Regions from separate parts of the Paenibacillus sp. J22FR21 genome, predicted to be linked through region 1. Evidence: a T-box and tRNA genes for the amino acid it is inferred to sense, from the RefSeq annotation. Region 1 holds a T-box; the other holds one or more tRNA genes.
What was found. The T-box of region 1 lies ahead of AC0YNS_RS10610 (glutamate--tRNA ligase). A T-box ahead of a tRNA ligase gene usually reads a tRNA of that ligase, here a tRNA-Glu.
Positions count from the first base shown of each region.

Region 2: it has a tRNA-Glu gene. The T-box ahead of AC0YNS_RS10610 (glutamate--tRNA ligase) is inferred to sense a tRNA for this amino acid. The anticodon was not compared.

Region 1 is NZ_JBWDNJ010000002.1:1,058,130-1,073,729, forward strand. Features, by position in the region: gene AC0YNS_RS10590 (hypothetical protein) at 175-723, shown strand; gene AC0YNS_RS10595 (LLM class flavin-dependent oxidoreductase) at 964-2,019, shown strand; gene AC0YNS_RS10600 (alpha/beta hydrolase) at 2,076-2,729, shown strand; gene AC0YNS_RS10605 (hypothetical protein) at 2,792-4,189, opposite strand; T-box leader at 4,372-4,606, shown strand; gene AC0YNS_RS10610 (glutamate--tRNA ligase) at 4,666-6,333, shown strand; gene AC0YNS_RS10615 (DUF6199 family natural product biosynthesis protein) at 6,330-6,713, shown strand; gene AC0YNS_RS10620 (class I SAM-dependent DNA methyltransferase) at 6,935-7,729, shown strand; gene AC0YNS_RS10625 (aldo/keto reductase) at 8,156-9,022, shown strand; gene AC0YNS_RS10630 (fructose-1,6-bisphosphatase) at 9,774-11,705, shown strand; gene AC0YNS_RS10635 (ATP-binding protein) at 11,911-13,830, shown strand; gene AC0YNS_RS10640 (NHLP leader peptide family RiPP precursor) at 13,880-14,113, opposite strand; gene AC0YNS_RS10645 (hypothetical protein) at 14,273-15,205, opposite strand; gene AC0YNS_RS10650 (class I SAM-dependent methyltransferase) at 15,233-15,600, opposite strand, start outside.
Region 2 is NZ_JBWDNJ010000004.1:312,818-328,417, reverse strand. Features, by position in the region: gene AC0YNS_RS16935 (Tex family protein) at 32-2,275, shown strand; gene cmpA (cortex morphogenetic protein CmpA) at 2,377-2,511, opposite strand; gene AC0YNS_RS16925 (hydrolase/acyltransferase) at 2,635-2,988, opposite strand; gene AC0YNS_RS16920 (SprT family protein) at 3,115-3,594, shown strand; tRNA gene AC0YNS_RS16915 (tRNA-Asn) at 3,623-3,698, shown strand; tRNA gene AC0YNS_RS16910 (tRNA-Ser) at 3,707-3,797, shown strand; tRNA gene AC0YNS_RS16905 (tRNA-Glu) at 3,879-3,953, shown strand; tRNA gene AC0YNS_RS16900 (tRNA-Leu) at 3,990-4,071, shown strand; gene AC0YNS_RS16895 (DUF952 domain-containing protein) at 4,144-4,491, shown strand; gene AC0YNS_RS16890 (LLM class flavin-dependent oxidoreductase) at 4,545-5,591, opposite strand; tRNA gene AC0YNS_RS16885 (tRNA-Glu) at 5,860-5,934, shown strand; tRNA gene AC0YNS_RS16880 (tRNA-Lys) at 5,940-6,012, shown strand; tRNA gene AC0YNS_RS16875 (tRNA-Leu) at 6,052-6,133, shown strand; gene AC0YNS_RS16870 (HAD family hydrolase) at 6,258-6,911, shown strand; gene AC0YNS_RS16865 (GH36-type glycosyl hydrolase domain-containing protein) at 7,072-10,443, shown strand; gene AC0YNS_RS16860 (hypothetical protein) at 10,617-10,982, shown strand; gene AC0YNS_RS16855 (glycoside hydrolase family 127 protein) at 11,135-13,105, shown strand; gene AC0YNS_RS16850 (TrkH family potassium uptake protein) at 13,265-14,617, shown strand; gene pyrB (aspartate carbamoyltransferase) at 14,700-15,600, shown strand, end outside.

The DNA of each region.
Region 1 (15,600 bases):
TGACACTTTGAGTACAAGTATCCAAAAATATATTATTACGTACCCATGTTTAAACCTATGACGACACCGAGACCTTATAAGATTTACAAAGTCGTGAGCGTTTTCGTCTTACATACTGCTCACGGTAGTGAATTTAGTTCACAATAAACGAAAGATTTTGAGGAGGAAATGAACATGAAAAAGAAAAACAAGGTAGCCGCAGCGCTGCTGGTGGCTGTTGTCGCCGTATCCGTACCGGCTATAGTGTCCGCAAACAGAGCGAATCATGCAGAGCAGGCAGCACCGGTCGTATCACAGGTAAAACCTGTCGTTGCACAAACGAATCAAGTTGAACAAACCGTCTATGAGAATACCCAATACGGATTCCGTTTCACGCTGCCGGACAGTTGGAAAGGATACACGATCGTAACGGACAATTGGAAAGGTCATGATGCATCAGACGGTAAGGTCGTAGCAACCGGCGCATCCATAGCCATCCGCCATCCTGAATGGACAGCTGACAAGCCTAGACAGGACATCCCTATTTATGTCTTTACTATCGATCAATGGAACGAGCTTCAGCAGGAGAAATTGTTCATCGGCGCAGCGCCTATGGGACCAAGCGAACTAACTCGCAATGACAAATACGTGTTCGCACTCCCAGCGCGATATAACTTTGCCTACCTTGATGGCTACCAAGAAGTGGAAGACATCTTGAAGGGCAATCCCATTCAACCGATGTAATCACTTTATTGGAGCAGTTGTCGGAAGACAAGAACATTGTCCGAATGAAGTCCACGTTAAACGTGGGCTTTTTTTGTTAGCTCATTTATTGTGTGGAATTTTGAACAGATCGTCTGGAACGATGTGGATGCGAAGGAAGATATGATCGTTGACAGTTTATATCATATAATTATATTATCTATTTATAGGATAAATAAAATTAGAGTACTATAGATGTAAAAGGAGGCAATATTAATGAAAATTGAAATCGGCATGGATACGTTTGTAGAAACAACACCGGATGTTCGTACAGGGAAGACTATAACGCACGCGGAACGGTTGCGTGAGGTCGTGGAAGAAATCGTCTTGGCCGATAAGGTCGGGCTGGACATATTCGGAGTTGGCGAACATCATCGAAAGGAATTCGGAGATTCGGCTTCCGCCATCATACTGGCGGCAGGCGCTTCCAAGACGGAGAACATCCGCCTGACCAGTTCGGTTACGGTGCTCTCCGCCGCTGATCCCGTGCGTGTATTTCAGGAGTTTGCTACGATAGACGGCATATCCAATGGCCGTGCGGAAATTATCGTAGGAAGAGGGTCCATGGTCGATGCTTTTCCTTTATTCGGCTTTGATTTGAACGATTATGAGACCCTATTCGAAGAGAAGCTCGAGCTCTTATTGAAAATTAGAGAATCGGAGAAGGTGACTTGGAGAGGAGGGCATCGGCCAGCGTTCAAAGATCTCGGTATTTATCCACGACCTGTACAGGACCAACTGCCCATCTGGATCGGCAGCGGGGGCAATCCGGAATCGGCCATACGCGCGGGTACGCTAGGATTGCCGCTCGTGCTTGCGATTATTGGCGGCAGTCCACTGCGATTCGCACCGATTGTGCAGCTCTATAAGAAGGCAGCAGCTCAAGCCGGACATGACGCATCCAAGCTTCCCGTAGCGGTACATTCCCTCGGCTTCGTAGCTGAGAACACACAGCTCGCGGTAGACCGATATTTCCCGCCGACTCAAGCATCGTTCAATCTATTTGGCAAAGAGCGCCGTTGGGGCGATTACACCCGCTCGCAATTCGACGCTGAACGAACGTTGGAAGGCGGTCTCTACGTAGGCGATCCCGAAACCGTAGCCAACAAAATCATCTACATGCATAAGAAATTAGGCTTCTCGCGTTTTATGCTGCACATGCCTGTAGGCACGATGCCGCACGATGAAGTGATGCGGGCAATTGAACTGCTTGGAACTGAAGTAGCGCCGCGAGTCCGTGAAGAAATCGCAAGATGGGAAGCTGAACAGACAGGATAGTTCAAGTACTTCGCGAATTGATAGTTAGAGATATCAATGAGAGGAGGCTAGCGGCAATGTCACTCATCGCAGGAAAATTCGTCACCGAGACGTTCGAGTACGACGGTGGTCGGCAAGTTACGGTGTATGTCCCTCCGGACCCTCCTCAGGCATTCGTTTTTGCCGGTGACGGTCAGTTGATCTCGCAGTGGGGCGGAATTCTCGAGGAGTCCGTCGCTCCGTCCACGATGATTATCGGCGTGCACCGACTGACCGATGAGACGCTGCGGCTCCATGAATATTCTCCGGGCTTTAGCCCGGAACGATTCTCAGCTCACGAGAAGTTCTTCGTCGAGGATGTCTACCGATGGGTCAAGTCACGTTTCGGAGTCACGCTAACCGCCGAAAGCACCGCGGTGTTCGGTGTATCTGCAGGCGGTGAGCTATCGCTCGCCATCGGTCTTCGGCATCCCGAGATTTTCGGTGCGATATTCTGCGCCTCGCCGGGCGGGGGTTACCAACCACCTGACGTAATGCCGGGTTCGATTCCTCGTGTGTACCTTGTCGCCGGCACGCTAGAGCCGTTTTTCCTTAATAATGCGACAAGGTGGGCGGCTGCTCTGCGCGTGGCCGGTGCAGACGTGGAAATGAGAGAGCGGATCGCGTCACATGACGATGTGATGTGGCGAGAAGAGTTCCCATTGATGGTGGCATGGGCGTTTGGACGATAAACGATGAACAGGCCACCGATGATTAATCGGTGGCCTGTCGGTTTCAGCGACATTCCGGACTATTAGAGTGGTTCGCCATTCAAATAATTGTAGAACGGAATGTCGGTCCAGAAATTGTAACTTTGAACGTCCACAGATGGATCTACGTGCTTGAATCCGTCGACAATGGCCTTGGACTGCTCCTTCAGTGAGAAGGACTGCGCGTAATACCGGCCAAGCTGAATTTTATTATTCGTGATTTCCTTATAGTCGGCCAATGGCGTCAGCGAGTAGTACAGCGGCTGCCACCATGAGCTTACAAGAAGTCCAAGTTGATTTTCTTCGTTTTTCTTAGCATAGGCGCTGATGATTGCGTTAAAGCGCTTCTTGTCGGCGACATTCTCGAATTCAAAGGCGATATCGTATTCCTTTGCGTATTCGATGTAATTGCCGTTCGAAATTTTACGAACTTCGTATTGGTCAGAAACGCCGGGCTCGCCCCATTCTTTCAGATAGACGAAGGCTGAGGTTTTCGGTTCGAATTGTACCTTGGCTTCGATGCCCTCGCTTCGCAGCAACCCGATCAACTGGAGAGCGTGTTGGAGATCAGAGTGGCCATAGATCAACGTCAAAGATTCGATGAAATTGGACTCGTAATGGCTGTCTTTCAGGTTGTAGCCCGTAACCAATCCCTGCTCCAGCGCAACATCGACGATTTTCTGCAGCTGGTCGTCTTTAATGATGACCGATCCATTATACGCATCCGAAAGCTTGGTATAGATGTCAGCGTCGCCTACATAGCCAAGGTAATGCTTATATTGTCCCTTGAAGACGAGCGTCTTGCCAATCAGCAGGTTCGCCAAGTCCGAAGTGACAGGTGCGTTAGGAGCGAGCTGGTTGAAATAGGAGGCAGGCAACAGGCCCGTATCGATTGCCGCGGCTAGTTCCTGCTTCGTTTGCTTGTTGAGTGAGGACAACTTGATCGGAAGCTTAGCAATCACTTTCTCCGCTTTCGCTTCGGAATACGTGTAAGCTAGTTCCTTAAACCCGGCCAAGCGAAGCGCGAGCTGCACGGCGTTGACGGCTTTAAGTGGCGCAGATGCATTCGTAATATCCGACGACAGCAGCCCGTTCTGATACAGCGCCGCGGCAGCATTGTAGTAAGGACTCGATGTGTTCAAGTCATTAAAGGTCACTGGCTTGTCCGCAGGGGATAGCTGCAGCAAACGGACCACATCGGCGAAGAACTCGCCGCGACTCACGTTCTCGGAGAGCGTTAGATTGAATTTGTCCTTCAGGAATGCAGCGTATTCCGCGGAAGAAATCTCTTTCGCCGAGACCGAATCGATTGTGATGGCTGTAGTGGAATTCACAGTCGTTACAGGGGATGCGAATGCGGGAGACTGGGCGTATGCCAGCAAAGTGGCTGATAGAGCAGCTGTTAGGAGAACCCTGTTGCGTACGGAAGTTCGAATTGACATGAGAAAAGACCTCCTAGTGAATTAATTCATATTAAATAGGTATGATTAGTAGAAAATACTATCATTCCGGTTTTTTCCTGTCAATACTGTTCAGCTTAGTATCCGCCCTTTTTCGCTCCGCTGGAATCCCTTGACGCTGTATAATCCCTTGTGATACCGTTAATGATAATTATTGGATATTCATACGAGCGATGAAAAGGATGAGTAGGCAAGCACTCGAATCGCAGAGAGCCCGGAGCGGTGGAAACGGGCATTCGAACTTGGCGAAAGAAGCCTTGGAGCATCGGGCCGAAAGAGGGAGTAGGTCCGGCGGGTCTTCCCGTTACAGAAGAGAAGCCGCTAAAGCGCGGTTTCGTTGAGAGGGGCGATTGCCCCAATTAAGGTGGTACCACGGAAGCTGAGCCTTTCGTCCTTTAACCGAGGACGGAAGGCTTTTTTGATTGCTTACAAGCCCATAGGGAAGGAATGAATCTACGATGAATCAAGCTGAGTTGGCAGATCGTTTGTTTCCGGGAGTGACGCGGCTCCCCCAAGAAGTTCTGGACAGCTATCCCAAAAGAGATTTGCCGGAGGGCGCTCAAGTGACTCGGTTCGCTCCTAGCCCGACGGGCTTTATGACGATCGGGGGACTCTACGCAACGCAAATCTCCGAACGGATGGCGCATCAAAGCGGCGGCGTCTTCTACTTGCGGATCGAAGATACCGACAAGAAGCGAGAAGTCGAAGGCAGCATGGAAGACATCATTCGGTCTCTCGGCTACTGCGGCATTTACACGGATGAAGGGCCGACTGTTTCCGGTGAAGAAGTCGGCATCTACGGACCTTACAGGCAAAGTGAGCGAGTAAGCCTCTATCATGTTTTTATCAAGGATTTGATTCGCAGAGGACTTGCTTACCCCTGCTTCTGCGATGCGGATGAAGTTCAGGCGATTCGTGACAAGCAGCAAGCAGCTCATTTGACTCCGGGCTACTACGGAGAATGGGCTGTTCACCGAAATTGGACGCCTGAGCAAGCTCTGTTGGAGCTCGAGAAGGGCAGGCCGTTCGTCATTCGGTTGAAGTCGCCCGGTTTGCCAGGGAGTAGAATCAAGTATGACGACTTGATCAAAGGTGAAATTGAAATGCCGGAAAACGATCAGGACATCGTCATCATGAAATCAGACGGCATCCCAACTTATCATTTTGCGCATGCGGTGGACGATACTCTGATGGGCACGACTCACGTCATTCGTGGCGACGATTGGCTGGCTTCCGTACCCGTGCATATTCAGCTGTTCGGGATTTTGGGCTTCCGCAGGCCGGAATACGGCCATCTGGCTCCGATCATGAAAATGGACGGCGCCTCGAAGCGTAAGTTCAGCAAGCGGAAGGACCGGGACGCGACCGCGATCTTTTACCAGACGGAAGGGTATCCGAGCAAAGCCATCGCCGAGTATTTCATGACGCTTATCAATTCGAACTACGAGGAGTGGCGGATGAGCCATCCGGAAGCTCCGTATACGGATTTTGCGATCGACGTGAACAAAATGAACGTCAGTGGTGCGCTGTTCGATATGAACAAGCTTAACGATATAAGCAAGGACGTCATTTCACGGTACAGCGCGGACGAAGTCTATGCGCAAGCATCGGAATGGGCTGCTTCGTTCGATGAGGAGCTGGCTGCGACACTGAGTGCCAATCGCGACTATGCATTCGCTATCTTCAATATCGGACGAGTGGCGGAGAAGCCGCGCAAGGACATTTCAAAGTGGTCCGAAGTGAACGACCTGTACGCTTACTTCTACGACGAGTTCTACAACCGTTCGGTCGAAGCTGGCTTCGAGGCACTGCCGGCGGATGTATCGCTAGAGCTGGCGCAGCAGATCATTCGCGAATACGAGCAATCGCTTGATCTGGGAGACGACCGGGATGCTTGGTTCGGCAAAGTGAAGGCGATCGGCGAGCAGCTTGGCTTCGCCAAGGATGCCAAGACATATAAGAAAAATCCGGAGGCATATCCGGGACATGTCGGCGACGTCGCGATGGTCGTACGTGTTGCCTTGTCGGGCCGGACGATGACGCCGGATCTGTACGACATGATGCACGTCATGGGGGAAAGCCGGGTACGGGATCGCCTGAAGCAGTTCTCCGGAGCTACCGGGTGAGCGTCGAGGATAATAACGGCTTTCTCTTGAGCTACGATGACAAAGGCAATATCGTCATGGTTATACAGGCGTTCGCAAACGGCGAGCGGATCAAGCAGGAAGGGGAAGAAGATTTTCCGCCGTCGGCGCTCGTAAGCGCGGCTTACCCCGATTACCATGTCAAACGAGGCATGCCAGGGTTTCTGTTTCTTCTCGGCCTGTTGATCTTTGGCTGGTGCAGCTTCCGGTACCAAGCCTTCCAGGATTTAATGTTCCGTCTATCTCCGCAGCGGCTCATGTACGAGAACCCCGAGCCGAGCGACTTCTATTATTTCACGAGCAAGGTCGGCGGCATTGTCGTGATGATCGGTTCGATTATCGTAGCTATCAAAGCGTACTAGGCGCATGCGGATTGCGTCTATAACAGGCAAGACGAGTAGCGTCAGTACAGAATGACTACAATCATTTATTACCTGACATCAACTATTGGAAGAATCAGGAAATCGTGTTATTGTAAAATCATTCCTATGAGAGCGGGTGATCGATGTGACTACATCAACCCTATACTGGCAGTTCTGTTGTGGCTAATGATTTCACCTACTATCAGGGAGGTCATCAAAATATGCAACGACCCCAAATATGGCACTATGGCCTTGTCGCACAATCGTGGGCGAATGCCACGGAAGCAGGTCCGGAAGGGGAGTACTACAAGAAGCTGATCGAGACGTCCGGACTACCGGCGCTTGATCTGGGCTGCGGCAGTGGACGCTTATTGCTCCTCTTTTTGCAGGATGGTCTGGATGTGGATGGCTGCGACTACTCTGAGGATATGCTCGCAGTCTGTCAGGAGCGAGCAGCAAAGCAAGGCCTTTCACCCCGGCTCTATGCGCAGGCCATGCACGAATTGGATTTGCCGCAGCGTTATAGGACGATATTTGCTTGCGGGGTGATTGGTCTTGGTGGACAGCATCGTCTGACTATGCAGGCCATGCAGCGCTGCCATGAGCATCTACGTTCAGGCGGCACATTCGCTTTCAACTATACGGTGCGATGGAACGATCCGCCCGCTTGGCTGGCGAGGTTGCCTGAGTACAGGCATGCTGAACCCAAGGGATGGCCCGCATCCAGTGAACGCCAGCTTCTGGCCGACGGAACGGAGCTGGAAATGGTTGCCCGGTCACTCGATACAGATCCTTTGGAGAACGTCGCCACCCGACAGATGCGACTCCGGCTGTGGCGCGATGGTGTCCTTATTAAGGAGGAAGTTCAAACGCAAAGGTTGGATGACTATACGAAGAACGAGTTGGTGTTGATGCTTGAGCGTGCTGGCTTCAGCGACATCCAAATCTATGGAGATTTCAGCGATGAACCAGCTACAGCAGACCACCGTGAACTGATCTTCATCTGCCGAAAGTAAATTGCGTTCCAAACCGAAACAAAAAATATATGCATGAGAAGCCGCGTTCATCTACGCGGTTTTTTATTTTATGGATACCACTTCTTGCGCAGCGACGTTAGCTGAATCACCACGAGGAAATAGGCAGCCTGAGTAAGGAAGAGAGCAAAAATGATCAGGCGCAATCGACCGCTCCCTGAAGGAGGATGGATGATCGGTTCCGCCGAATACGGCTGGGGTTACCTTGACGGATTAAACCATCATGGTCTTGCTGCGGCTATCACCTTCGGCAACTGTTCACGAAAACCAAGCATTCCTTACATCAGAGTAACTAGATGAACTTTTTTTCAGTACTATTAGTGAAAATGCTGAACTGGTATACTTAAAAATGGAATTTTTCGTCACTACTCTTGGAAGCTTCATAACTATCACTAAGGAGGTTGTACCATGACAATGCCACAACGTAAACTTGGTTCGACGGGGATAATCGTGGGGGAAATCGGGATGGGCGGAATGCCGCTCTCCGTTAACGGACGCCCTTCTGAGGAAGACGGCATCAGAGCAGTGCATGCCGCATTGGAGCAAGGCATTACACTGTTCGATACAGCCGATTCGTACTGCTTGAATTCGACCGAAAACGGTCATAACGAACGTCTGCTCGCCAAAGCTTTACATAACCGTCCCGAAGTGCTCATCGCGACAAAAGGCGGACACATTCGTCCGGATGGACGCTGGGAAACCGATGGCCGTCCTGAACACTTGCGTCAAGCGTGCGAGGACAGTTTGCGTGCGCTCGGCGTGGAAGCAATCACGCTCTATCAATTCCACCGTCCGGATCCTAAGGTTCCGTTTGCGGAATCCGTGGGAACAGTCGCTGAATTGCAGCGGGAAGGGAAGGTCGTTCACGTGGGACTGTCGAACGTTTCCGTTGCACAGTTGGAAGAAGCCCGCAACATTGTAACGGTCGCGTCTGTTCAAAACCGTATGAATTTGTTTGACCATTCATCCATGGACGTGCTGAAGCGCTGCGAAGAGCTAGGTATTGCTTTCCTACCATACAGCCCTCTAAACGGCATGGGCAACGCGCAAGGTATCGGCAGCAACGAGACGCTTTCCCGTATCGCCAGAAGTCATGATGCATCGCCGCAGCAGATCGCGATTGCATGGCTGCTTCAATTGTCGCCCGTTATTCTGCCGATTCCCGGCGCAAGCAAAGCGGTGAACATCGTTAACTGCGCGGGTGCATCCAACGTGGAGCTTTCCGCGAAAGACGTAGCTGAATTGAATGGCATCGCTGCTCAAATCACAGCCTAATTGCCCCTACGGCAATCGACCGGCGACATGATAGAACTTTCGGGATCTATTTTGCAAAGCCATAAACAAAGAGCAAGGAGCAGTTTGCCTACGGCAGCTGCTCCTTGTTTTTTTGAAATAGCGGGCAGATTCGTCCAATCAGTTAAACCCCTTAATAAATAAGATATTTAAGCGACTTGATTCTTTTACAATATCTTGTTATGAAAGGGCGGAGTATGTATGGTTCGTAAATATACGACTGGACCTTTGAATAATTTAACGGAGAAAGATAGGACTGTATCCAATGATATTGTTGTAAACTCGTTAAACCAGAATCGAAATGAGAATGCTAGAGTAAGAATCAAAGTGTATGCATTAAACGGAAGAAAGAAATTGATTCATAACGTTGCGTTTACTGTGAAACCGAGCGCATCCACATACAATAGTTTCTTTGTGGGAAATGCGAAGCAGTATGAAGTCCAATTTATTACCAATCAATCGAAGGTGCAATTTGCATCGTTTGGGATTAGTCCGAAAGATCGTTTTGTTGCCTCACATCGAGTAATCAACAGTGAATTAACAAGACTTGTATGAGTGACTTCGCTTAACATATATGCTTAAGAAGCCGCTAACTGCGGCTTTTTTCGGCTGTAAATCGTATAACGAAGGCAACCGGTCAGATATGACCTTGAGCTTATTCATTGAACTTATGATCAGTATAAATCAATCGGCAGCATGGTAAACTACTCCAAAAGATATTGGAGGTTTCTTTTTGGATGCGCAGTTTCTAGATTTATTGGCCATGGAATATGATACGGAAGAAAAAGTTGTAACAGAAATCATCAACCTAGAAGCGATCTCCAATCTTCCCAAGGGAACGGAGCATTTTGTCAGTGATTTGCATGGGGAGTTCCAGGCTTTTCAGCATGTGCTTAGAAACGGTTCGGGTACCGTGAAAGATAAAATCAAAGCTTTGTTCCGAGAGGTTTGGACGGATCACGAAATGAACGAATTTATTGCGTTAGTTTATTATCCGGAAGAAAAAATACAGTTGGTTAAAGCAGAATTGTGGAATAAACAAGCCTTGAACCGATGGTACAGACAAACGATTGAACACATGCTTAAGCTCGTTTCTTATGCCTCTTCCAAATATACGCGCTCCAAATTGCGCAAAGCTCTGCCGGAGCAGTTTGTATACATTGTAGAAGAGCTTCTATATAAGACGGATTCGACCAACAACAAGGACCCTTATTATGAGGAAATATATAGGCAAATTATTACATTGGGCCAGGCGGACAAGCTCATTATCGGCCTTGCTTATACGACCCAGCGCTTGGTGGTCGACCATCTTCATGTAGTCGGAGATATCTATGACCGGGGACCGGACCCCGATAAAATTATGGACACGCTAATCAACTACCATTCAGTAGACATTCAGTGGGGGAACCATGATGTCCTGTGGATAGGCGCCTACGCGGGTTCCCAGGTTTGCCTTGCGAATATTATCCGGATCTGCGCCAGATACGACAATCTGGACATCATCGAAGACGTATATGGAATCAATTTGCGCCCACTGCTGAATTTGGCGGAGAAATACTATGATGACAATCCAACCTTTAGACCGAAGCTGCAGTCCGACCATAACGGTTCGGAGCAGGAAATTCTGCAGATTACCAAAATTCATCAAGCCATTGCCATGATCCAGTTCAAGCTTGAAATCCCGATAATCAAGAGACGCCCATACTTTAATATGACTAATAGGCTTTTGCTTGAGCAGATCGATTACGACAAAACCGAAATCAAGATCGGAGGTAAAACTTACCCGCTCGAAAACGCCTGTTTCGCAACCGTAAATCCGCAGCAGCCTGAACAAATGCTGGAGGAAGAAGAGCAGGTGATGGACAAGCTGCTGTTCTCCGTTCAGCATTCCGAAAAGCTGGCCAGACATATGAATTTTCTTATGAAAAAGGGTAGCCTTTATTTAAAATACAATGGGAATCTGTTATTTCACGGCTGTATTCCATTGGATGAAGAAGGCAACATGGAAGAAATGCAGATTGAAGACAAGACATATTCGGGCCGTCAGCTGCTCGATGTTTTTGAATATTATTTACGTTACGCCTTTGCGCATCCGGAAGAGACGGAAGATCTGGCTACGGATATGGTGTGGTACATCTGGACAGGGGAGTGTTCCTCGCTTTTTGGAAAGAGAGAAATGACCTCCTTTGAACGGTACTTTATCCAAGATAAAGAAATCTATAAGGAGAGAAAGAACCCTTATTACCATCTGCGTGAAAATGAGGAGATCTGCCGGAAAATTCTGCTGGAGTTTGATATGAATCCGGATCATGGACATATCATTAACGGTCACACGCCGGTTAAAGAAATTCGTGGAGAGAACCCCGTTAAAGCAAACGGGAAACTGATTGTCATTGACGGCGGTTTTTCCAAAGCCTATCAATCCACAACGGGCATCGCCGGATATACCTTATTGTATAATTCCTTTGGCATGCAGCTGGTTGCCCATCAGAAATTTATATCAAAAGAAGATGTGTTATGTAACGGAACGGACGTATTGTCTGTAAAAAGACTGGTGGACAAGGAACTGGAGCGTAAGCTGGTAAGAGAAACCAATGTCGGGGAGAAGCTGCTGCAGAAAATCTCGAATTTGAAAAATCTCTTAGAAGATCGCTACATGAGATGAAACTATTGTCGGGTTAGATAGCTCAATAATCATTAGCAAGGCTGCCGGCATCGGCAGCCTTTTTGAGTAAATTGGACCTAAACGCGAATATAAATGAAAGATATTTAATTTTTTGTCGAAATCAAGCAGGCAAACCTTGGGATTTAGTCGAATTATAGAAAGTGGGCGTAGTAAAATTTACCTAAGAATTGAGGTGTCGGCAGGAATGAGACTAAACATATTCATCCGAATTTTTTTGATCATAGCGAGTATCTTGCCGATCGTACCGAATCTCGCGGGAGCATCACCGGCTTCGGCCGATTCTGCGATTTCATCGTGGCAGATCAAATGGGAGACGGAAGCAGATCGGCTTGCGGCGCCCGATCAGGCGCTGAAAGCCGATGGGTGGCAGGACATACGGGCTTCGGAGCCGGCAGTATCCAAACCGGAATCTGCGGTGTCCGCGTGGATCCGGATCAAGCTTCCCGTAATCGAAATGAACCAAGGGGTGTTCTTTCGTTCGATTTATGCGCAGAACATCACCGCCTTTCTGGGCGGGGAAGAGGTCTTTCATTCGGAACGCAAGTATTGGTTCGATCTGAACCGCGTTTTGATTCCGCTCGAGAATCACGACTCCGGTCAAGAGCTGGTTCTGCATCTGGAAAGCCAAACGGACAGATTGGGTCTCGGACCCGGAATTAACATCTCGGATTACCAGGATCTCATGCGTTTGTACGCGAAATTCGATTTGCTCGACATCATCTTGGGCAGCGCCTTTGTCTTCGTCGCCTTCGTCATGCTCGTATGCTCGGTTTTTCTCGACCGGAATCAATTGAAGAGCTGGCTCGCGCTATGCTTTATCATTCTCCCGATAGGCGGGATATTGATCGGATACTCGCCGTTCTTGTATACCTTCTACGGAGAGTACGGTTTCCTTTATCAAGGCATGTTCGATCTTTCCTTGTACCTGTTCTTGCCGTCTTTAATGATGTTCTTCGAGCAGTTGTTCGGAAGCGGCTATCGCGGCATCGTCAAGCATTTCCGCCGGTTCCAGATCGGCTATTCCATCTTTGGAATCATTATGCTGACTGTCAACTGGGCATCTGGCTACGCATTACAGCAATATTACTTTTTCGTATCTGTTACGTGTATCGGCATTATCATGCTGGCCCAATTTATCCTGATCCTCATCATTCTGGTCAGGCAGCTGTGGAATCGCAATATCGATTCGATTATCCTCTCTATCGGATTGGCTGTCTTTGCAGTGATCAGCGTGGCGGAATTGTTGAAATTCTACGCATCTTCCAAGACGTACGACCTGTCGTGGTGGAAATGGGGGCTGGTCGCCTTCGTGCTATCGCTCATCGTGCTGCTCGGGCGCCGAATCTCCTACCAGCATAAATTAATCATTACCTACTCGCGGGACTTGGAAATTTACAACTCCGAGATGCAGCGATCGGAGAAAATGGAGATTATCAGCCAACTGGCGGCTTCCGTAGCGCACGAGGTCCGCAACCCGCTTCAGGTCACGCGCGGCCTGCTGCAATTACTCGAGAGACGCCACGATATCGCGTCGAATACCGAGAGCTATTACAAGCTTGCCATTGACGAGCTTGACCGGGCTTCTACGATCATTACCGATTTCCTTACCTTCGCGAAGCCGGAGCTGGAACAAGTGGACGAATTGGATTTGGCAGACGAATTCAAGCACGTGGAAGGCATTATCGTCCCGCTGGCCAACCTTCAGGGCGGCCACTTGGAGATGAGCGTGCCCCGATCGCTGCGGATCATGGGCAATTCCTCGAAGCTGAAGCAGGCATTGATTAATATCATTAAGAATAGCATCGAAGCTCTGGAAGGCTCCGGCGTCGTGAAGATTTGGGCATACGAGGAGAGCAAACAGGTCGTCATTCATATTGCGGACAGCGGCGCCGGGATGGATGAGCGCATACTCGAAAGGCTGGGGGAACCATATTTCACCAACAAAACTAAAGGGACTGGTCTTGGGCTCATGGTGACGTTCAGGATCATCGAGGTCATGCAGGGGACAATCAAATTCAAAAGTCAGAAAGGCGTTGGCACCGAAGCGATGATTCGTTTCCCGGCCGCGCGCTATGTAGAAGCAAACGCGAAGGTCTCTATATGACCTTCGCGTTTTTTTGTAGGAAATATTGAACTGTAGCAAACGTTGAGTTTTACCAAGTACTGAGTTGGCTGTCCGTTTTTGCGACGTCAGCCGGGTTTTGAGGGAGGACGAACGCGAGCTTGGAAGGCGTTTCTTCGATGACGACCAGTTCCACGTCTTCAGGCAAATTCAGATTGAAGGCTTCTTTCAACGCTGCTTTGGGGTCCGCCAGCAATTTGGCTTTGAAAGACTCGTCGGACCAGGCTTTCTCGATGATCTGTTGCTGCAATTCTTGTTCGGACATCTGGCTGCACCTCTTTAAATAGGAATATACTACCATGTAAATACTATCACTATTAGTGGGACAATTCTACTATGAATCGCTAGAATGCGACAATTATTGCACAAAAAAAGGAAACCCCTCCGCAGGAGATCCCCTTGTCGTTTCTGACTTATGTCTTTCTTAATACCCAAGTTTATTTTGTGAAAGCCAGTACGTAAATCCGCCGCCAAGCAGCTGTTTCTTCGTTTGGCTCAAATGCTCGCCCGCCACCGCCAGCATGTCAGCCAAATGAGATTGGAACGAGGCCAAATGAGGGAGCGAAAGCGCTAGCCTTGCAAAAGCCTCGCTATTCGCTTGCGTAAGCTGCGAGTAACGGCTTAAGGCGCCGTCGATGTAGATGGCGTTCTTGATATCAGTTCTCGTAATCTGGGAATGGGACACCGATTTCTCGGAGGCAATCATGCTGATCAGGCTGTTGGCGTTATGCAAGTCGAAGTCTTCTTCCCAATCGGCCCAATCGTCAGACATCTGCAGCGTAGCCAATACAAGATCGACCGCCTCGGAAACGGCGGGCTCAAGCTCGCGGCGACCGGCGAGAAGCAGGGCTCCGATGCTCGCCAATTTGACGGGCGCTGCTTTTTGCGCGAGCTTGGCCGGAGATAGGCTGACGGAAGGACTTTCATAGGCAACCGCCATGGACCAGTCCGTCACGTAAGCGCGATAATAGTTCCAAAAAGGGGAGCTGCTTTCGAACAACATGCGGTACAGGTCCAGCATGCTTAGATGGAACATATTGCCGAGGGCCAGCTGTTCTTTCCAATCGGACGGGGCGGTATCCATGAGATCGTCCTGAATGAAAAAATATAGCATGACGAAAACGTTAGCGAGCGACAAATCGCGATAGCGCTGTGAATCCAACTCCGTAATGGGCTGCATCCAAAACGGAAGCAAGTAGCAGATATGGTTCTTCGTGCCCGAAGGATTCAGTGGGTTGAAGGCTTGCAAATAATCGCGCCCTTTGTCGTTTAGCGGTGCCGGATAGGCATCGATCAGTCGTTCCGCTTCCCGGAACACATGGGCAAGTTCATGTTCGTAATCGGATCTCCATGTCATCGTTTCTTGGTCCTCCCGGATAGGTAATCAAATGCGTTGAAACGATAAGGCGAACATACCAGCCTGATAGGAAAAGGACTCCTCGCTAAGCCAATGGTCCAATTCCTGCTTCCGCTCATCGGACAGATGAGCGCTTTGCATGATCCGGGTCACAGTTTCCATGTAGCGGTGCATCAGCCGCTTCGTTTCGCCGTCTTCAGCCAGGATGCTATAAGACTGCAGCTGCGTTCGGAAGCCGCCGAGAGCTGACGTTAATTCGGCCAGCCGATCGCCGACCGGCTTCGGGAAGCGATCCAGCAGCGGCTTGCGCGAAGCCCGGAATAACGTTTCGAATCGAGGCAGGCAGTCGGCGGGCAAGGGACCGGTTGCGTCGTCGTCCAAATCGATGACGATGA
Region 2 (15,600 bases), on a different contig from region 1:
GAATTGAAGCGTGGCTGAAACGAAACAGAAGTTGAAGGATGAAGAACTTGAGGGAGGCACCACTGGTAAGATTGATTTGTCCCCTGAAGAGAAAGCAGCCGAACAGGAGCGTATCGTCAAACGTGTCTCCGCGGAGCTGAACTTGCCGCTTGGTAAGGTGAAATCAGCGGTATCGCTGCTTGATGAGGGCAATACGATTCCATTTATTGCGAGATATCGCAAGGAAATGACAGGCGAGCTGGATGAGAATGAGCTGCGTGGCATCGAAGAGAAGCTTCAATACATGCGTAACCTGGAGAGCCGCAAGCGTGAAGTCATTCGACTGATCGAGGAGCAGGGCAAGCTGACGGAAGAGCTTCGGGGCTCCATTATTGCTTCAGTGAAGCTGCAGGAGATCGAAGATCTGTACCGCCCCTACCGCCAGAAGAGAAAAACCCGTGCGAGCGTAGCGAAGGAGCGCGGCTTGGAGCCGCTGGCGCAGTGGCTGCTGTCACAGCCGCGTCAAGCGGATCCTGCACGCGAGGCTGCACGTTACATAGACGAAGGAAAAGGCGTTCCAACAGCCGAAGACGCGCTTCAAGGCGCAATGGACATCATTGCCGAGCAGTTTGCTGATGATGCGAAGATTCGCACATGGGTGCGCCGTTATACGTTCGATCAAGGTATCATGCGCACCGAAGCAAAGGATGCCAAGCAGGAGACGGTGTACGAGATGTATTATGCGTATCAAGAGCCGCTGAAGAAGCTGCCGCCGCATCGTACGCTTGCCATCAACCGCGCAGAACGTGAAGAAGTGCTTCGGGTTACCTTAGATCTACAGTCGGATAAAATTCATGACTATATCGATCGCCAAACGATTCGTCCGCAGACAGCGCCATCTATCCGTACGATCCTGCTGCAAACGATAGAGGATGCCTATAAGCGATTAATCGCTCCTTCCATCGAGCGTGAAGTGCGCGGCGAATTGACGGAGAAAGCGGAAGAGCATGCCATCAGCATCTTCTCGACAAACCTACGCAATCTGCTGCTTCAACCGCCGGTTCGCGGCAATGTCGTGCTTGGCGTTGACCCGGCCTTCCGGACAGGCTGTAAGCTCGCTGTCATTGATGAAACGGGCAAGCTGCTTGAAGTCGCGGTATCCTATCCGACGGCGCCTCACAATAAAGTAGTCGAGGCTGAGAAGCTTATTGGCGGGCTAATCGACCAATATAATGTCGAGCTGATTGTAATCGGCAATGGTACGGCTTCACGGGAAACGGAGCAATTCATTGCGGAGCTCATAGGCAAACGCAAGAAAGCGAAGCTCCCCGGAGCAGATGCACTTAAATATATTATCGTCAATGAAGCAGGAGCGAGTGTCTACTCGGCGTCCAAGCTAGCTGCAGAGGAATTCCCGAAGCTGGATGTTGCCGAGCGTAGCGCGGTTTCGATTGCGCGTCGTTTGCAGGATCCGCTGGCTGAGCTTGTGAAGATCGAGCCCAAAGCGATCGGTGTTGGCCAGTACCAGCATGATGTCAGCCAGAAGCGGTTGGAAGAGACGCTTGGCGGCGTCGTGGAGTCTGCGGTTAACCACGTCGGCGTTGATGTGAATACGGCATCTCCATCGCTGCTATCCTACGTAGCTGGGATCAATGCGACAACGGCGAAGAACATCGTGAAGTACCGCGAAGAGAAAGGTAAGTTCAGCGATCGCAAGACACTGCAGAGCGTGCCAAGACTCGGGGCCAAAACCTACGAGCAGTGTATCGGCTTTATTCGAATTCCGGAGAGCCCCAACCCGCTTGATCGTACGCCGATTCATCCGGAATCGTATGCCGTCGTCGATAAGCTTTGTACAACGATAGGCTTGAAGCTGAATCAGTTAGGAACAGAGACGTTTAAAGCGGCCATCTCCGCGATTAACACGGAAGAAGTCGCTCTAACACTTGGCGTTGGCGTTCCGACGCTGAGAGATATCGTGGACAGCTTGCTGCGCCCGGGCAGAGATCCGCGTGAAGAGCTTCCTGCTCCGATTTTCCATACGGATGTGCTTAGCATTGAGGATCTGGCGCCGGGTATGGAGCTTCACGGTACGGTCCGCAATGTTATCGATTTCGGTGCGTTCGTTGATATCGGCATTAAGAATGACGGGCTCGTCCATATTTCGCAGCTGAGCAACAAATTCGTGAAACATCCCATGGATGTTGTCTCCGTCGGGGATACCGTTACGGTCTGGGTGCTTAGCGTCGATCTTAAGAAGGGCAGAGTCAGCCTGACGATGCGCAAACCGGATTAAGCAGTACTCCACTTCAAGGCACGGCAAAAAGGGTGTTATCTTCGAGCAGTCACGACACAAGCGTCACTGCAAAGAGATAGCACCCTTTTTCTACAAATCGCTTACAAGCTTGCAGAATCTTCATCAGGCCGTTGACTCGTACGGTAGAAATACCAGCAATCGTTCAATAGACGAATTTGCCTGTGGTCTTTCTTCAGAAAAGCGCGCATCAGTTGATTGCACAGCCATTGCGGCATAGCTTCGCCCTCCTTCCAGACATCACTTGTTGTACTAATAAGTGTATGGAAGTGGGCGAATGTCCGTGCAGGTCCAACTAGCGCGAATGTTCAAGATTTTGCAAAAACAGGCGAAGCGGAAGCTTAAATGTCGAGTTCTTCCTCGTACCACTGCTCTAATTGTGCCTGCAAAGCGCGAATTTCAGTGAGCAGCGAGATCAGCGGATAGGATTTCTCTTCAACGGACGAGAAGTCTTTCTCCAGCTGATTCATGTAATCAAGCCCGGAATGGATGACGATGGATTTGTCATGAAGCTCTGCATCAGCGCATTCTGCAATCGCGTACGGCAGTACCGGCACTTCGGAAGCGGTCAGCTTGTCGATTTCTTTATGCAGGCGCAAATTAAGCGCGCTTAATTGATACGCATGTGAGGCAGGCATTTCTACGAACGAAACATCTTGTCCGTTTTTCATTATGATATAACGCATTTCTGGCATGATAGCTTCTCCCCTCTATAAACCAATCATCATAGCTGATATTGATCTTTACTACTTGACAGTGTAGCGTATTCATCCTTTAAAATTCAAGTATATTGAGGTTACAAATTCAAGGGAGTACATCAAATGCAGGATAATCAGCTACAAGAATGGGTCGAACGGGTTTCTCTGCACGATTTCGGAATTCCTTTCAGGCACCAGGCAACCTTCAACGGAAGATTGAAGTCTACGGGAGGGCGCTATTTTACGAAGTCGCACAATATCGAGATCAGCCCTCATCAACTGGCCAATTATGGGGAAGAGGAAACCGAGAAAATCATCAAGCATGAGCTATGCCATTATCATTTGCATATATTGAAGCGGGGATACCAGCACCGGGATGCGGATTTCAAGCAGCTGCTCGCCAAAGTAGGCGGGACGCGATTCTGCAAATCTCTGCCTGAAGGGGTAAAACGCAAGCAGGAACCCTATCGATTTAAGCTTGTTTGTCGCAGCTGCGGGACCGAGTATTTGCGCAAAAGAAAGACCGATCCGCGCCGCTATGCATGCGGAAAATGCCGGGGGATTTTGTTGCTTTATAGGCTTGACTTCGATTCTCAGACATGATACATTATTTCTTGTCACTCATTACTATTCCCTGATAGCTCAGTTGGTAGAGCACTCGACTGTTAATCGAGTTGTCACAGGTTCGAGTCCTGTTCGGGGAGCCATTTCTTTTGGGGAGATACCCAAGTGGCTCAAGGGGACCCTCTGCTAAGGGGTTAGACTGCGCAAGCGGTGCGAGGGTTCGAATCCCTCTCTCTCCGCCATTTCCTATGAATGAACGCACTTATTTAGTGGACATTCAATTCTCCGATCTCGTTAGCAGCGAGAGGGAGCTTGCAACAAAAGGCCCGTTGGTCAAGTGGTTAAGACACCTCCCTTTCACGGAGGTAACAGGGGTTCGAGTCCCCTACGGGTCACCATCTTCATTCTCGATATGGACAATTACATATCACTTCGCGGTCGTGGTGGAACGGCAGACACACCATCTTGAGGGGGTGGCGCTCACAAGGCGTGAGGGTTCAAATCCCTCCGACCGCATTCCCTAGAAGAACCCTTGATTATTCAAGGGTTCTTCTTCTGTTTAGATAATGAAATGAAGGAGAGTTCGGGATGATTTATCATTTTATACATAAGCATGAGTGGATTGCAGCAAGCGAACAACCTAAATATGAACCGCAAAGTATCGCTGCCGATGGTTTCATACACTGCTGCACGCGGGAACAAATTAATCTGCTCGCCAATATGCTGTTTCAAGATGTTGATGATTTGCTTCTGCTTGAGATTGATGAAACGGCAGCTGAAGCCGAGCTTATATATGAAGACTTGTATGAAATGAACCAACTATTCCCGCATCTGTATGGAGCTTTGAATCTGGATGCCGTCACGACTATATCCCATGTGCATTCTATTGCAGATGGCGAGGTCGTATTAGAACCTTATCGCATCATGGAAGAATAAAGAGCGTGCTCATTCTCGCAGAAGTCACTTGCGAGAAGAGGCACGCTCTTCTTTTATCCTTCCAGTCGAGCAAGTTCCTTGCGCACGATTGGCGCTACCTTGGTGCCAAGCAGCTCAATGGCGCGAAGTGTTTCATGATGAGGCATTGTGCCGACGTTCACATGAAGGAAGAAACGCGTCACGCCTAAGTTCTTGCGCAGTAGAATGATTTTCTCTGCGACATATTCGGGATCGCCTACATAGAGAGCGCCGCGCAGGCTGCGAGCTGCATCGAAAGTGGCGCGGCTGTAAGGCTGGGTCCAACCACGCTCGCGCCCAATGACGTTCATTTGGGCTTGGGTTGGGAGGAAGAAGGCATCAGCAGCTTGTTCCGTTGTATCGCTGACGAAGCCATGCGAATGTGTCGCGATTTGCAAGGTTGCCGGATCATGACCCGCGCGAGCTGCTGCTTCTTTGTAGAGTTTGACTAATGGAGCGAAGCTCTCAGGCATGCCGCCGATAATCGCAAACGCAATTGGCAGTCCGAGCATACCGGCTCTGACCGCGGATTCCGGATTTCCGCCGCTCGCAATCCATACCGGAAGCGGTTGCTGGACCGAGCGTGGATAGACGCCGAGATTTTGAAAGGCCGGGCGATGGCCGCCGCGCCAGCTGACTTTCTCTGAGTCGCGAATTGCGAGCAGCAGCTCCAGCTTCTCTTCAAACAATTCATCATAATCGTGCAGATCATAACCGAAGAGCGGGAAGGACTCTATAAACGAACCACGGCCGGCCATAATTTCCGCACGCCCGTTCGAAATGCCGTCTAGGGTTGAGAAGGATTGATAGACACGGACCGGATCATCCGAGGACAGAACGGTCACCGCGCTTGTGAGTCGAATGCGTTTCGTCATAGCAGCTGCAGCAGCAAGTACAATAGCTGGCGCGGAGCCGGCATAATCCGAGCGATGATGCTCCCCGACTCCATAGACATCAAGTCCTACCTGATCGGCGAGAACGATTTCTTCAACCGCATGCCGCAATCTCTCCGCATGGTTAACGGCTTTACCGGTTGTAAGATCATTGGTTGCTTCTAAGAAAGTGCTAATTCCGATTTCCATATTCGCAGTAGTGCTAGTGGTGGTCAATTTGTTTCTCCTCCTTATTACTACTAGTGTACTCAGATCTGCGGAAGAAAAACAAGCTAATATGGAATAGTTAGTAGGTTTTTAGGGGAACGTATCGATGTGCGAAGCGCTGTATTATTATGGGTATAAATGTAAAATATAAGTTGTGAAATGAATTGAAAAAAATGCTTGCTATTGCTTTATGGTTTAGATATAATAACACTTGTCGTTTGAAAAGCTTGTCGAAAAACGATGAAGATTAGGCCCGTTGGTCAAGTGGTTAAGACACCTCCCTTTCACGGAGGTAACAGGGGTTCGAGTCCCCTACGGGTCACCATTTATGAGCCATTAGCTCAGTTGGTAGAGCACCTGACTTTTAATCAGGGTGTCGTAGGTTCGAGTCCTACATGGCTCACTTTTACCTCATTCGATATGGATAATCACATATCACTTCGCGGTCGTGGTGGAACGGCAGACACACCATCTTGAGGGGGTGGCGCTCACAAGGCGTGAGGGTTCAAATCCCTCCGACCGCATACCTCAGAAAAACCTGAAATTCCTTGATTCATAAGGGACTTCAGGTTTTTTGCCGTTTAGGCATCATCTGAATCTGATATGATGGATAGGATTCCCTTTATCTAACAAGGAGGAGTTCTCGTTATGTCCATTCAAGCGGTCTTATTTGATTTTGATGGAACGCTCGCCGACACATTGCCATTATCGTTTAGTGCCTTTAGAACCGTGTTTAAACAGCATGATCATCGAGAGGTTACAAACGATGAGCTTGTTACCATGTTCGGTCCGACAGAGGAAGGCATTATAGGTGAGAACTTCACAAATAAAGCTTCAGTCTTACAGGCTATTGAGGATTATTACACGTTATATGAGAAGGGTCATGATCATAACTTTCCTAATGAACAGGAACTGGTAGATTTACTTCATTTTCTGAAGGAGCAAGGTGTGAAAATTGGCGTCATCACCGGGAAAAGCAGACGTGCATTTGCGATTTCATCCGAGGCGTTACAATTACAACGATTTTTTGATGTCACGATTACAGGCGATGACGTCAACAAACCGAAACCGGACCCTGAGGGTATACATAAAGCGCTGCACATATTGGCTGTAGATAAATCGAGTGCCATATTTTTCGGGGATAGTAATGCAGACATTCTCGCCGGTAAGGCAGCCGGGCTTCGTACGTATGGCGTACGTTGGTTATCTGCGTACCAAAGCTCGGTTTATGATATATTACCGGATGGCGTGTTTAATCGTGTGGCACAATTTTATGAGCTGCTTGAGAACGAGGATAAATGAAGAACGAATAGAACAGGCAAAGGGGAAGTGACTTTTCGTCGTCACTTCCCCTTTTTTTGTAAATTCCATCATGCGAGAATGGTGCCGAACATGGTATTATAGAATTGGTGATACGTTTCACCAAAACAAACGAATAAAATGGAAATGAGAGTGGACTAACGTGAACAACTCAGTCGAAACGAGCAAATCCCTTTCCAGAATCTCATTAAGCGGGGGAGGCCTGCAGTTTACTTTTTTGAACAGCGGAGACTTGTATCAGGCCTCTCACGGGGATGTACTGATCAATCAAGTACTCTCCAATGCCATCGACGGATCGTTTAACAAAGTGTATCTAAGACTATTCGCCGAAGATGGGACGATTGCGGAAGTTCTTCCGCTGTTAGGCGTCCAATCTCAAAGCCGCTTTGCGTATTCCGAGCATGCTGCCGTGTGGGAGGGCTCTGCGAAGGGCGTTTCCTACAAGGTCATTTTCCGGTTATCGGATCGCGGCATCTGGTTCTGGGATATTGCCTTAACCGGTGACGGCATTCAAGCGGATGTTGTATATGGACAAGATATCGGCATTGCCAATCGAGGCGCTGTTCGATCTAATGAAGCTTATGTATCGCAGTATATCGGTCATTCGGTATTTGAAGACACGAGCAAAGGCTTCGTCATTTGCTCCAGACAGAACCAACCCCAGCAAGGGAAATTCCCGTATTTGCAGCAGGGGGCGCTGACAGGCGCAATCGGCTACTCCACAGATGGATTCCAGCTGTTCGGATTGTCGTACAAAGAAACCAATGAGGCAGCAGGCCTTAAGCAGGCATCATTAGCGAACCAGGTCTACCAATATGAGTTTGCTTATGCGGCACTGCAATCGGAACGGATACAACTGGATGGCTCAGCACGCGTCGTATTCTATGGCCTATATAAGGACAATCATGCCGATGCAGTTGCTGCGCTTGAATTTGGTGATGAGATTGTGGAAGCTTGGGCATGGGCAGATTCACAGTCGCCGCTGGACGCTGTTCAAGAGGTAGAGAAGGTTTCGCTTCATTCGACTGTCGGACATCCGCTTCAGTCAGCATCACTGACCGAAGCCGAGATTGAGCAGCGTTACCCATCGCGTCAACAGGAAGAGTGGGATGGAGAGACATTGTTGTCCTTCTTTACGCCTACGCACGAGCATGTTGTCCTTAAGGACAAAGAGCTTCGCGTAGAACGTCCGCATGGCCATATTATGATGACAGGCAATAACGATCGGATGAACGAGCAGGTTCTGGCAACGACCTCATTCATGTACGGTATCTTCAATTCGCATATTGTAGTAGGCAACACGTCGTTTAACAAAATGATGTCCAATGCGCGCAACGCGCTCAATATGATGAAGACATCCGGTCAACGCATCTATGTCGAGCTCGAAGGAAGCTATCGTTTGCTGGCACTGCCATCCGCCTACGAGATTGGATTCAACTATGCCAAGTGGGTTTATAAATTGCCGGAGGATCAGCTCGTCGTGTCGAGCTTTACGACTCTGGATACGCCAGAGGTGCAGCTGCAGGTCGTTTCCGAAAACGGCAAATCGTATCGTTATTTGGTAACGAACCAGGTAACGATGGATAATAACGAATACGAAGTGCCGTTCCGCATGGAGCAAGAAGGCGATGTTGTTACATTCCGCGCGGATGATCGTTCATACAGCCGCTCCGTTTATCCGGATCTATGCTACCGCATGAAGCTCGCAGGCGCTTCGATGAGCATCGGCGATGAAAGACTGCTGGCGGAGCATGTCCAGCCCGGCGATGCTTCATTAGTTGTGTTAAGCGTTGCAGCAGCCGCTAATTGGAGCTTAACGATTCAGGGACTTTTGAACGGGGAAGAGCTGCCTTTTGTTACACGCAATTCAGAAGAGGAAGCAGCTCGTTACCGTGATTTCTACTATAGAGTGATGAATGGCTTTGAACTTTCCTTAGATGGAGCCGTATCGGATGAGCTGGAGAAGGTGAACACGCTCGCTTGGTGGTATACCCACAACATGCTCGTTCATTTCTCTACACCGCATGGTCTTGAACAATATGGCGGGGCTGCTTGGGGCTCGCGTGACGTCTGTCAGGGGCCGGTTGAATATTTCATGGCCACACAGAAGTATGATGTTGTTCGTACGATCCTGCAGACTGTATTCGCGCATCAATATGAGGATACAGGCAACTGGCCGCAGTGGTTTATGTATGACAAGTACATCAAGGTGCAATCAGAGGAAAGCCACGGAGACATTATTGTATGGCCGCTGAAGGTCATCGGCGATTATTTGAATGTCACCAAAGACTACAGCATTCTGGAAGAACAGATTCCGTATACGGATCGGCATACGTTTGCGTTTACGGAGCAGACGGATTCGCTGCTCGGGCATGTGCTCAAAGAAATCGATTATATTAAAGCGCATTTCCTGCATGGCACGAATTTGTCCTCCTACGGTGACGGTGATTGGGACGATACGCTGCAGCCGGCTAACGCGCAGCTCAAGAAGTATCTGGTCAGCAGCTGGACCGTATCCTTGACCTATCAAGTAATGAAGCAGTTAGCTGCTGCACTTGCTGATTACAACAAGGACTTGTCAGATGAGCTTAGTGTACTGGCTGCGGGCATTCAAGCCGACTTCAACCGATATATGCTGCCAACCGGCACAATTCCGGGCTTCTTATACATGGAGAATCCGGAACAGGTGAAGCTGATGATTCACCCGGATGAGAACGAGACAGGCATCCAGTATCGTCTGCTGCCGATGACCAGAAGTATGATCGGCGAGCTGCTCACCAAAGAGCAAGCCGATGCTCATTACGACATCATTAAGGAAAAGTTGTATTTCCCGGATGGCGTTCGCCTTATGAACAAACCGGCTGCCTATAACGGAGGCGTTAGCACGCGCTTCAAGCGTGCAGAGCAAGCGTCCAACTTCGGACGGGAAATCGGCTTGCAATATGTGCATGCGCATATCCGGTTTGTCGAAGCGATGGCCAAGCTTGGATTCAGAGATGAAGCATGGAAAGGGCTGCAGATGATTAATCCGGTTGGGTTGCGCGATGTCGTGCCAAATGCTGACATTCGTCAAAGCAATGCCTACTTCAGCAGCTCCGACGGAAAATTTGGCGACCGTTATGAGGCACAGGAGCGATTCGATGAGTTAAGACAAGGCAAGGTTCAAGTGAAGGGCGGATGGAGAGTGTACTCCAGCGGCCCTGGAATCTACATGAATCAGCTCATCTCAAACTGTCTGGGCATTCGCCAAGAAGGCGGCGATCTTGTCATTGACCCTGTGCTGCCGAAACATCTGAACGGTTTGCAGTTTGAGTTCCGTTTGCTGGATCAGCCGATCCGTTTCGTCTATCATCTGGATGGCGGCAGTGCTGAGCGCCGAGTAACCCTTAACGGAGTGGAGGCTTCATTGCAGCCGACAGCGAACCGTTACCGTCAGGGCGGCGTACGGATTAACCGTGAGACGCTTCTTGCCGGATTACGAACAGATCAGAATGTAATCGAAATTTATATGTAACACACAACGCGCATCGATAGTGTATCGATGCGCTTTTTTGTATACTGGTTGGAGACAAGTTGTATTAAAATAGTACCAACATCCTAAATTTTGTGATATATATGGTATTGAGGTAGTTCATATGGAATAGTGTGGAAGACCTACCATAATAGATACGATACGAGGGATACGTAATGAAGGAAGATCTGCCCATCGGCAGCAAAATCTTTATTCAGCAGGATGCTGCATCAATAGTTATGAATGAGGCACTAATTGATTATTATCTGGATACACGCAACTTTAAAGCAATAGCGGAGCTGCAGCAGCGTAAGTCCCAGGCTTGCAGCATTTGTTGGGTTAGAGCGAAGGTTTGTGACGGCGGAGCGTATTATATCCCTGAACAGGTGATGGAGCAGATCCAGTTCAGGATTAACGAAACAGCAGCTTCCGGCACGGTTTATATTGCAGATCCGATTTATTTCATTGAGCAGATGCGAGAGCAGCTTGTAACGGAGTACCTGAATTGTGAGGGAAACTTGTACTACTATAGTACAGTCTAGTGAAGACAGCCATCGAATCGTTTCGAAGGCTGTCTTCTTTTGGTTCAATTAAATTTGATTTTGTAGAAGGTGTTAATCTATTCCATGTCGAAGAATCAGGGGAGGTTCGACCACCACATACGACATGGAGTCAGAGGAGATTAGAGTCTACAATGAGCAAATTAACACAAGTGAATTGGAAAGAAATATCACTGGGTGAAGGCTTCTGGGGCAAATGGCAGCATACCAATGCCCGCGCTACCGTAAATGCAATTTATGACCGGTTCAACGAAACAGGCCGAATTGATGCGATGCGTCTGTCCTGGAAAGAAGGCATGGACAATAAGCCGCATATTTTCTGGGACTCCGATGTTGCGAAATGGATGGAAGGCGCAGCTTATATTTTGTATTACCATCCGGATGAAGAAATTAGCAAGAAACTGGAAACGGTTATTGATTATATTGAACAGGGCCAAGATGTGGATGGTTATTTCAATTCGTATTTTTTGACATGTGAACCGGTGAATCGTTTCAAAGACCGCACTGCGCATGAGCTCTATACGGCAGGTCATATGATGGAAGCCGCAGTGGCTCACTTTTATTCCACGGGTAGTAAGCGCTTTCTGAATATCATGACACGTTTTGCCGATTGTATTGAAACCGCGTTCAAGCTGGAAGGCACTGCAAACTATTCAGCTCCGGGTCACCAGGAGATTGAGCTGGCGCTTGTTCGATTGTGGCAGGCTACCGGAGAAGATCGTTATTTGGAGCTCTCCAAACATTTTATCGATATCCGCGGTACGGAAGCGCGTGATCGCATTTTCTCCGTGAGAAACGGAACTTGGCCGGCTAGTCCGCCGCTTAACAGCCAGTTATTGTACAACGATACGTATGCGCAGGATGATGCGCCGGCGCGCCAGCTGCCAGCTGCTGCAGGTCATGCCGTGAGAGCGATGTATTTCTACTCCTCGATGGCTGATATCTCCCGAGAGTACGATGACAAGGAATTGTATGAGGCTTGCTTACGTCTATGGGACGATGCAACGCTGCGGAAGATGTACGTAACAGGCGGGGTAAGCGCAGAACGGTTCGGCGAAGCAATCGGAGCGGCTTACATGCTGCCTAACCAGAGCTCGTATGCGGAGACTTGCGCTTCGATCGCCATGGCATTCTTCGCGCAACGGATGTTCTCCATTGAGCCGGATACGCGTTATGCAGATATTATTGAGCGTCAGATGTATAACGGTGCTCTGGCTGGTCTGTCGCTTGATGGGACCGGGTTCTTCTACGATAATGCATTGCAGTCTGTGCCTGCTCATAATGATTTCTTGAAAGGCGTCCATGATACTCGGAATCTGTTCCCTAACTATCGACGTGAGCGTGTATTTGAATGCTCCTGCTGCCCGCCGAACATTCTGAGGTTCATTGCGGCAATTGGCGAGTACGTCTATGCTACGGAGCAAGATACGTTGTATATCAGCCAATATGTGCAGAGCAAAGCGAATATTAAGCTGGCTTCGGGGTCGATGCAAGTAGAGCAGGTAACGAATTATCCGTGGACCGAAACGGTAACCGTTCAAGTAGGCGGAGAGCTTGTCGAAGGTGCAGCTCTTGCATTCCGTATGCCGGGCTGGTGCACGAATCCAACGGTTGAGATTGACGGTACTGAGGTGTTTGACGGCAACACAATCACTGACGGTCTCGTATTGAAAAATGGTTATCTGCATATCCCGATGAGCTTGATTACAAAGGGGACGGTTTCGCTCCGCTTCCCAATGCCGGTCGTTGAAATTGAATCCAACCCGCTTGTGTCCGAGAGCAGCGGGAAAGTCGCACTCATGCGCGGACCTGTCGTGTACTGCTTAGAAGCTATTGACAATCCGTTTGCCATCTTCGATATGACGATTCTTCGTCAGCCAGAGTACAGCAATTCTACCAGTGACATCAATGGAGTTCCGATGGTCATGCTTCATGGCAAGGCTGCGGTACGGTCCACAGACGATTGGAATCAATTGCTGTATCGTCCAAGCGGCTCCCGTTACACGAACGTGACGTTTACGGCGGTTCCATATTTTGCATGGGCTAACCGCGAGCCGGGCGAAATGGCCGTGTGGCTTCAGAAGGAATCCAACTTATCCGGGTAAACGATCCATACTGCGTGCCAAGCTGCCCTTTCGTGGGGCAGCTTTTTTGGGTATGAATGATCCGAGTGCCAGGCAGGAAGTTGTATCCAAAAACAATGTCGATTAAACTAGAAGAGTCGCTATTATATCAGGTTTACTTAAGGAGTCATGTTCTTACTTATGCTCAGAAAATTAATCCGCAAAATGTCGCCGGCGAGGCTGATCGTTTCTGTTTATGTGTTAGGAATCCTGTTCATTACGCTGCTGCTCATGCTGCCGGTCAGCTGGAAGCCTGGCGTGCGCTTGTCATTCATTGACGCTTTATTCACCGCTGCCAGCGCAGTGAGCGTTACTGGACTTACAACGGTCAGCACTGGCGATTCCTTCAGCGTCTTCGGCGCGGCCGTTCTTATCTTTGCCTTCCAATTTGGAGGGATCGGCATCATGACGCTCGGCAGCTTCTACTGGTTCTTACTCGGGGAGAATATCGGTCTGCTGGAGCGAAAGCTCATTATGATTGATCAGAACCGGAATCAGTTGTCCGGACTCGTATCGTTGATGAGGCTTGTCTTGCTGCTCACGCTTGCGATCGAGCTGCTTGGAACTCTCCTGTTCAGCGTGTATTTCTATACGACCGGCTATTCGGATACAATATGGGGCGCTATATTCAATGGGTTGTTCCACGCCGTTTCCGCTTTTACGAATGCGGGCTTTGACTTGTTTGGGGATTCGCTCATTCGTTACTCGGACGATTACTTTGTACAAAGCGTAACGATGATATTAATAGTGCTTGGCGCAGTTGGATTTCCCGTTCTTGCCGAACTGACCGAATGGGCTAGGAAGAAACAGAAACGGTTTCGGTTTTCCTTATTCACGAAGGTTACGATGGTCACCCACGTCGTGCTTATTCTGCTCGGCTTCGTTGTGATTTGGCTCACGGAAGCGGGCCATTCGTTCGCGAATATGCCCATCCATCAGCAGCTGATGAATGCGTTGTTCACTTCCATTACGTCGCGCAGCGCAGGTCTTACAATCATCGATATGTCTTCGCTGCATCAGGCGTCACAGCTGCTCATCTCGGTATTGATGTTCATCGGGGCAAGCCCGTCAAGCGTTGGCGGAGGTATCCGAACGACGACGATTGCCGTTATTGTTATCGTGATGATCAACTTTGCCAAAGGCGAGAAGGAAATTCGGCTGTTCAACCGCTCGATTAGCAAGGATGACGTCTATAAGAGCTTTGTCTTCTTATCAATGTCCGTGCTGCTCGTCATTATAGGCATATTCGCCGTCCTCATGGCGGAAGCGCATCGTTATGATCTCTCTGCCGTGCTGTTCGAGGTCACTTCCGCATTCGGGACATGCGGGCTGTCGACGGGCATTACGGGGTCACTTCATGTTTCAGGCAAAATCACCCTCATTCTACTCATGTTCATCGGTCGAATCGGGATGTTCCTGTTCTTCTCGTTGTTCACTTCCGGGAAGAAGAAACCGGATATTAAGTACCCTGAAGAGAAGCTGATTATCGGATAACTTATCATCGGGATGGTTTGAATGTACGGGTAGGACTAGCTTATAATCGAATGGACAACGCGCGAAAAGGGGATGGCGAAGTATGAGTGGATTGTATCATGTACTCGGAGCGAAGCAATTCGATCGAGGAGAGCTGGATGAGCTGTTCGAATCCGCGAAAGGGATGGAGCTGGTAGCGAAGGAAGGCGGCAATCAGCGTTTCCCGAACAAAATAATGAGCACGCTCTTCTTCGAGGCGAGCACACGGACCCGCTTCTCCTTCGAATCGGCCATGCACCGACTGGGCGGCCGCGTAATCGGTACGGAGAATGCGAGCCAATTCTCGTCCACGATTAAAGGTGAAACACTTGAGGATACGATCCGCATCATTTCGGGTTACAGCGATCTCATCGTGATGCGCCATACGGATATCGGAGCTGCGAAGCGCGCTGCCGCGGTTTCCAATGTACCGGTCATCAATGCGGGCGATGGATCCGGCGAACATCCCACGCAGGCACTTCTTGATTTGTATACGATTCAGAAGGAATTCGGCGGGATCGACGGGCTGCATATCGCGATGATCGGCGACCTCACTTATGGTCGAACCGTGCATTCCTTGAGCTACCTGCTGGCGAATTACAAGGATGTGCATCTGTCCTTTATCTCGCCGGATAATGTACGAATTCCTTCCTATGTCAAACAGTACTTGGACGAGAAAGGCATATCCTACGAGGAAACAACGGATCTGTCCGGTATTGCCAGTACGGCGGATGTGTTCTACCAGACGCGGATTCAGAAGGAGCGGTTCCCTTCGCCGGAGGAGTACAGCAAGGCGGAAGGCAAATATATTATCGACCGCAAGCTGCTAGATGAGATGAAGGCGAATGCAATGATTCTTCATCCGCTGCCGCGTGCCGGAGAAATTCATCCGGAAGTGGACAGTGATCCGCGGGCGGCTTATTTCAGACAAGCTCAGAACGGATTGTATATTCGGATGGCGCTTG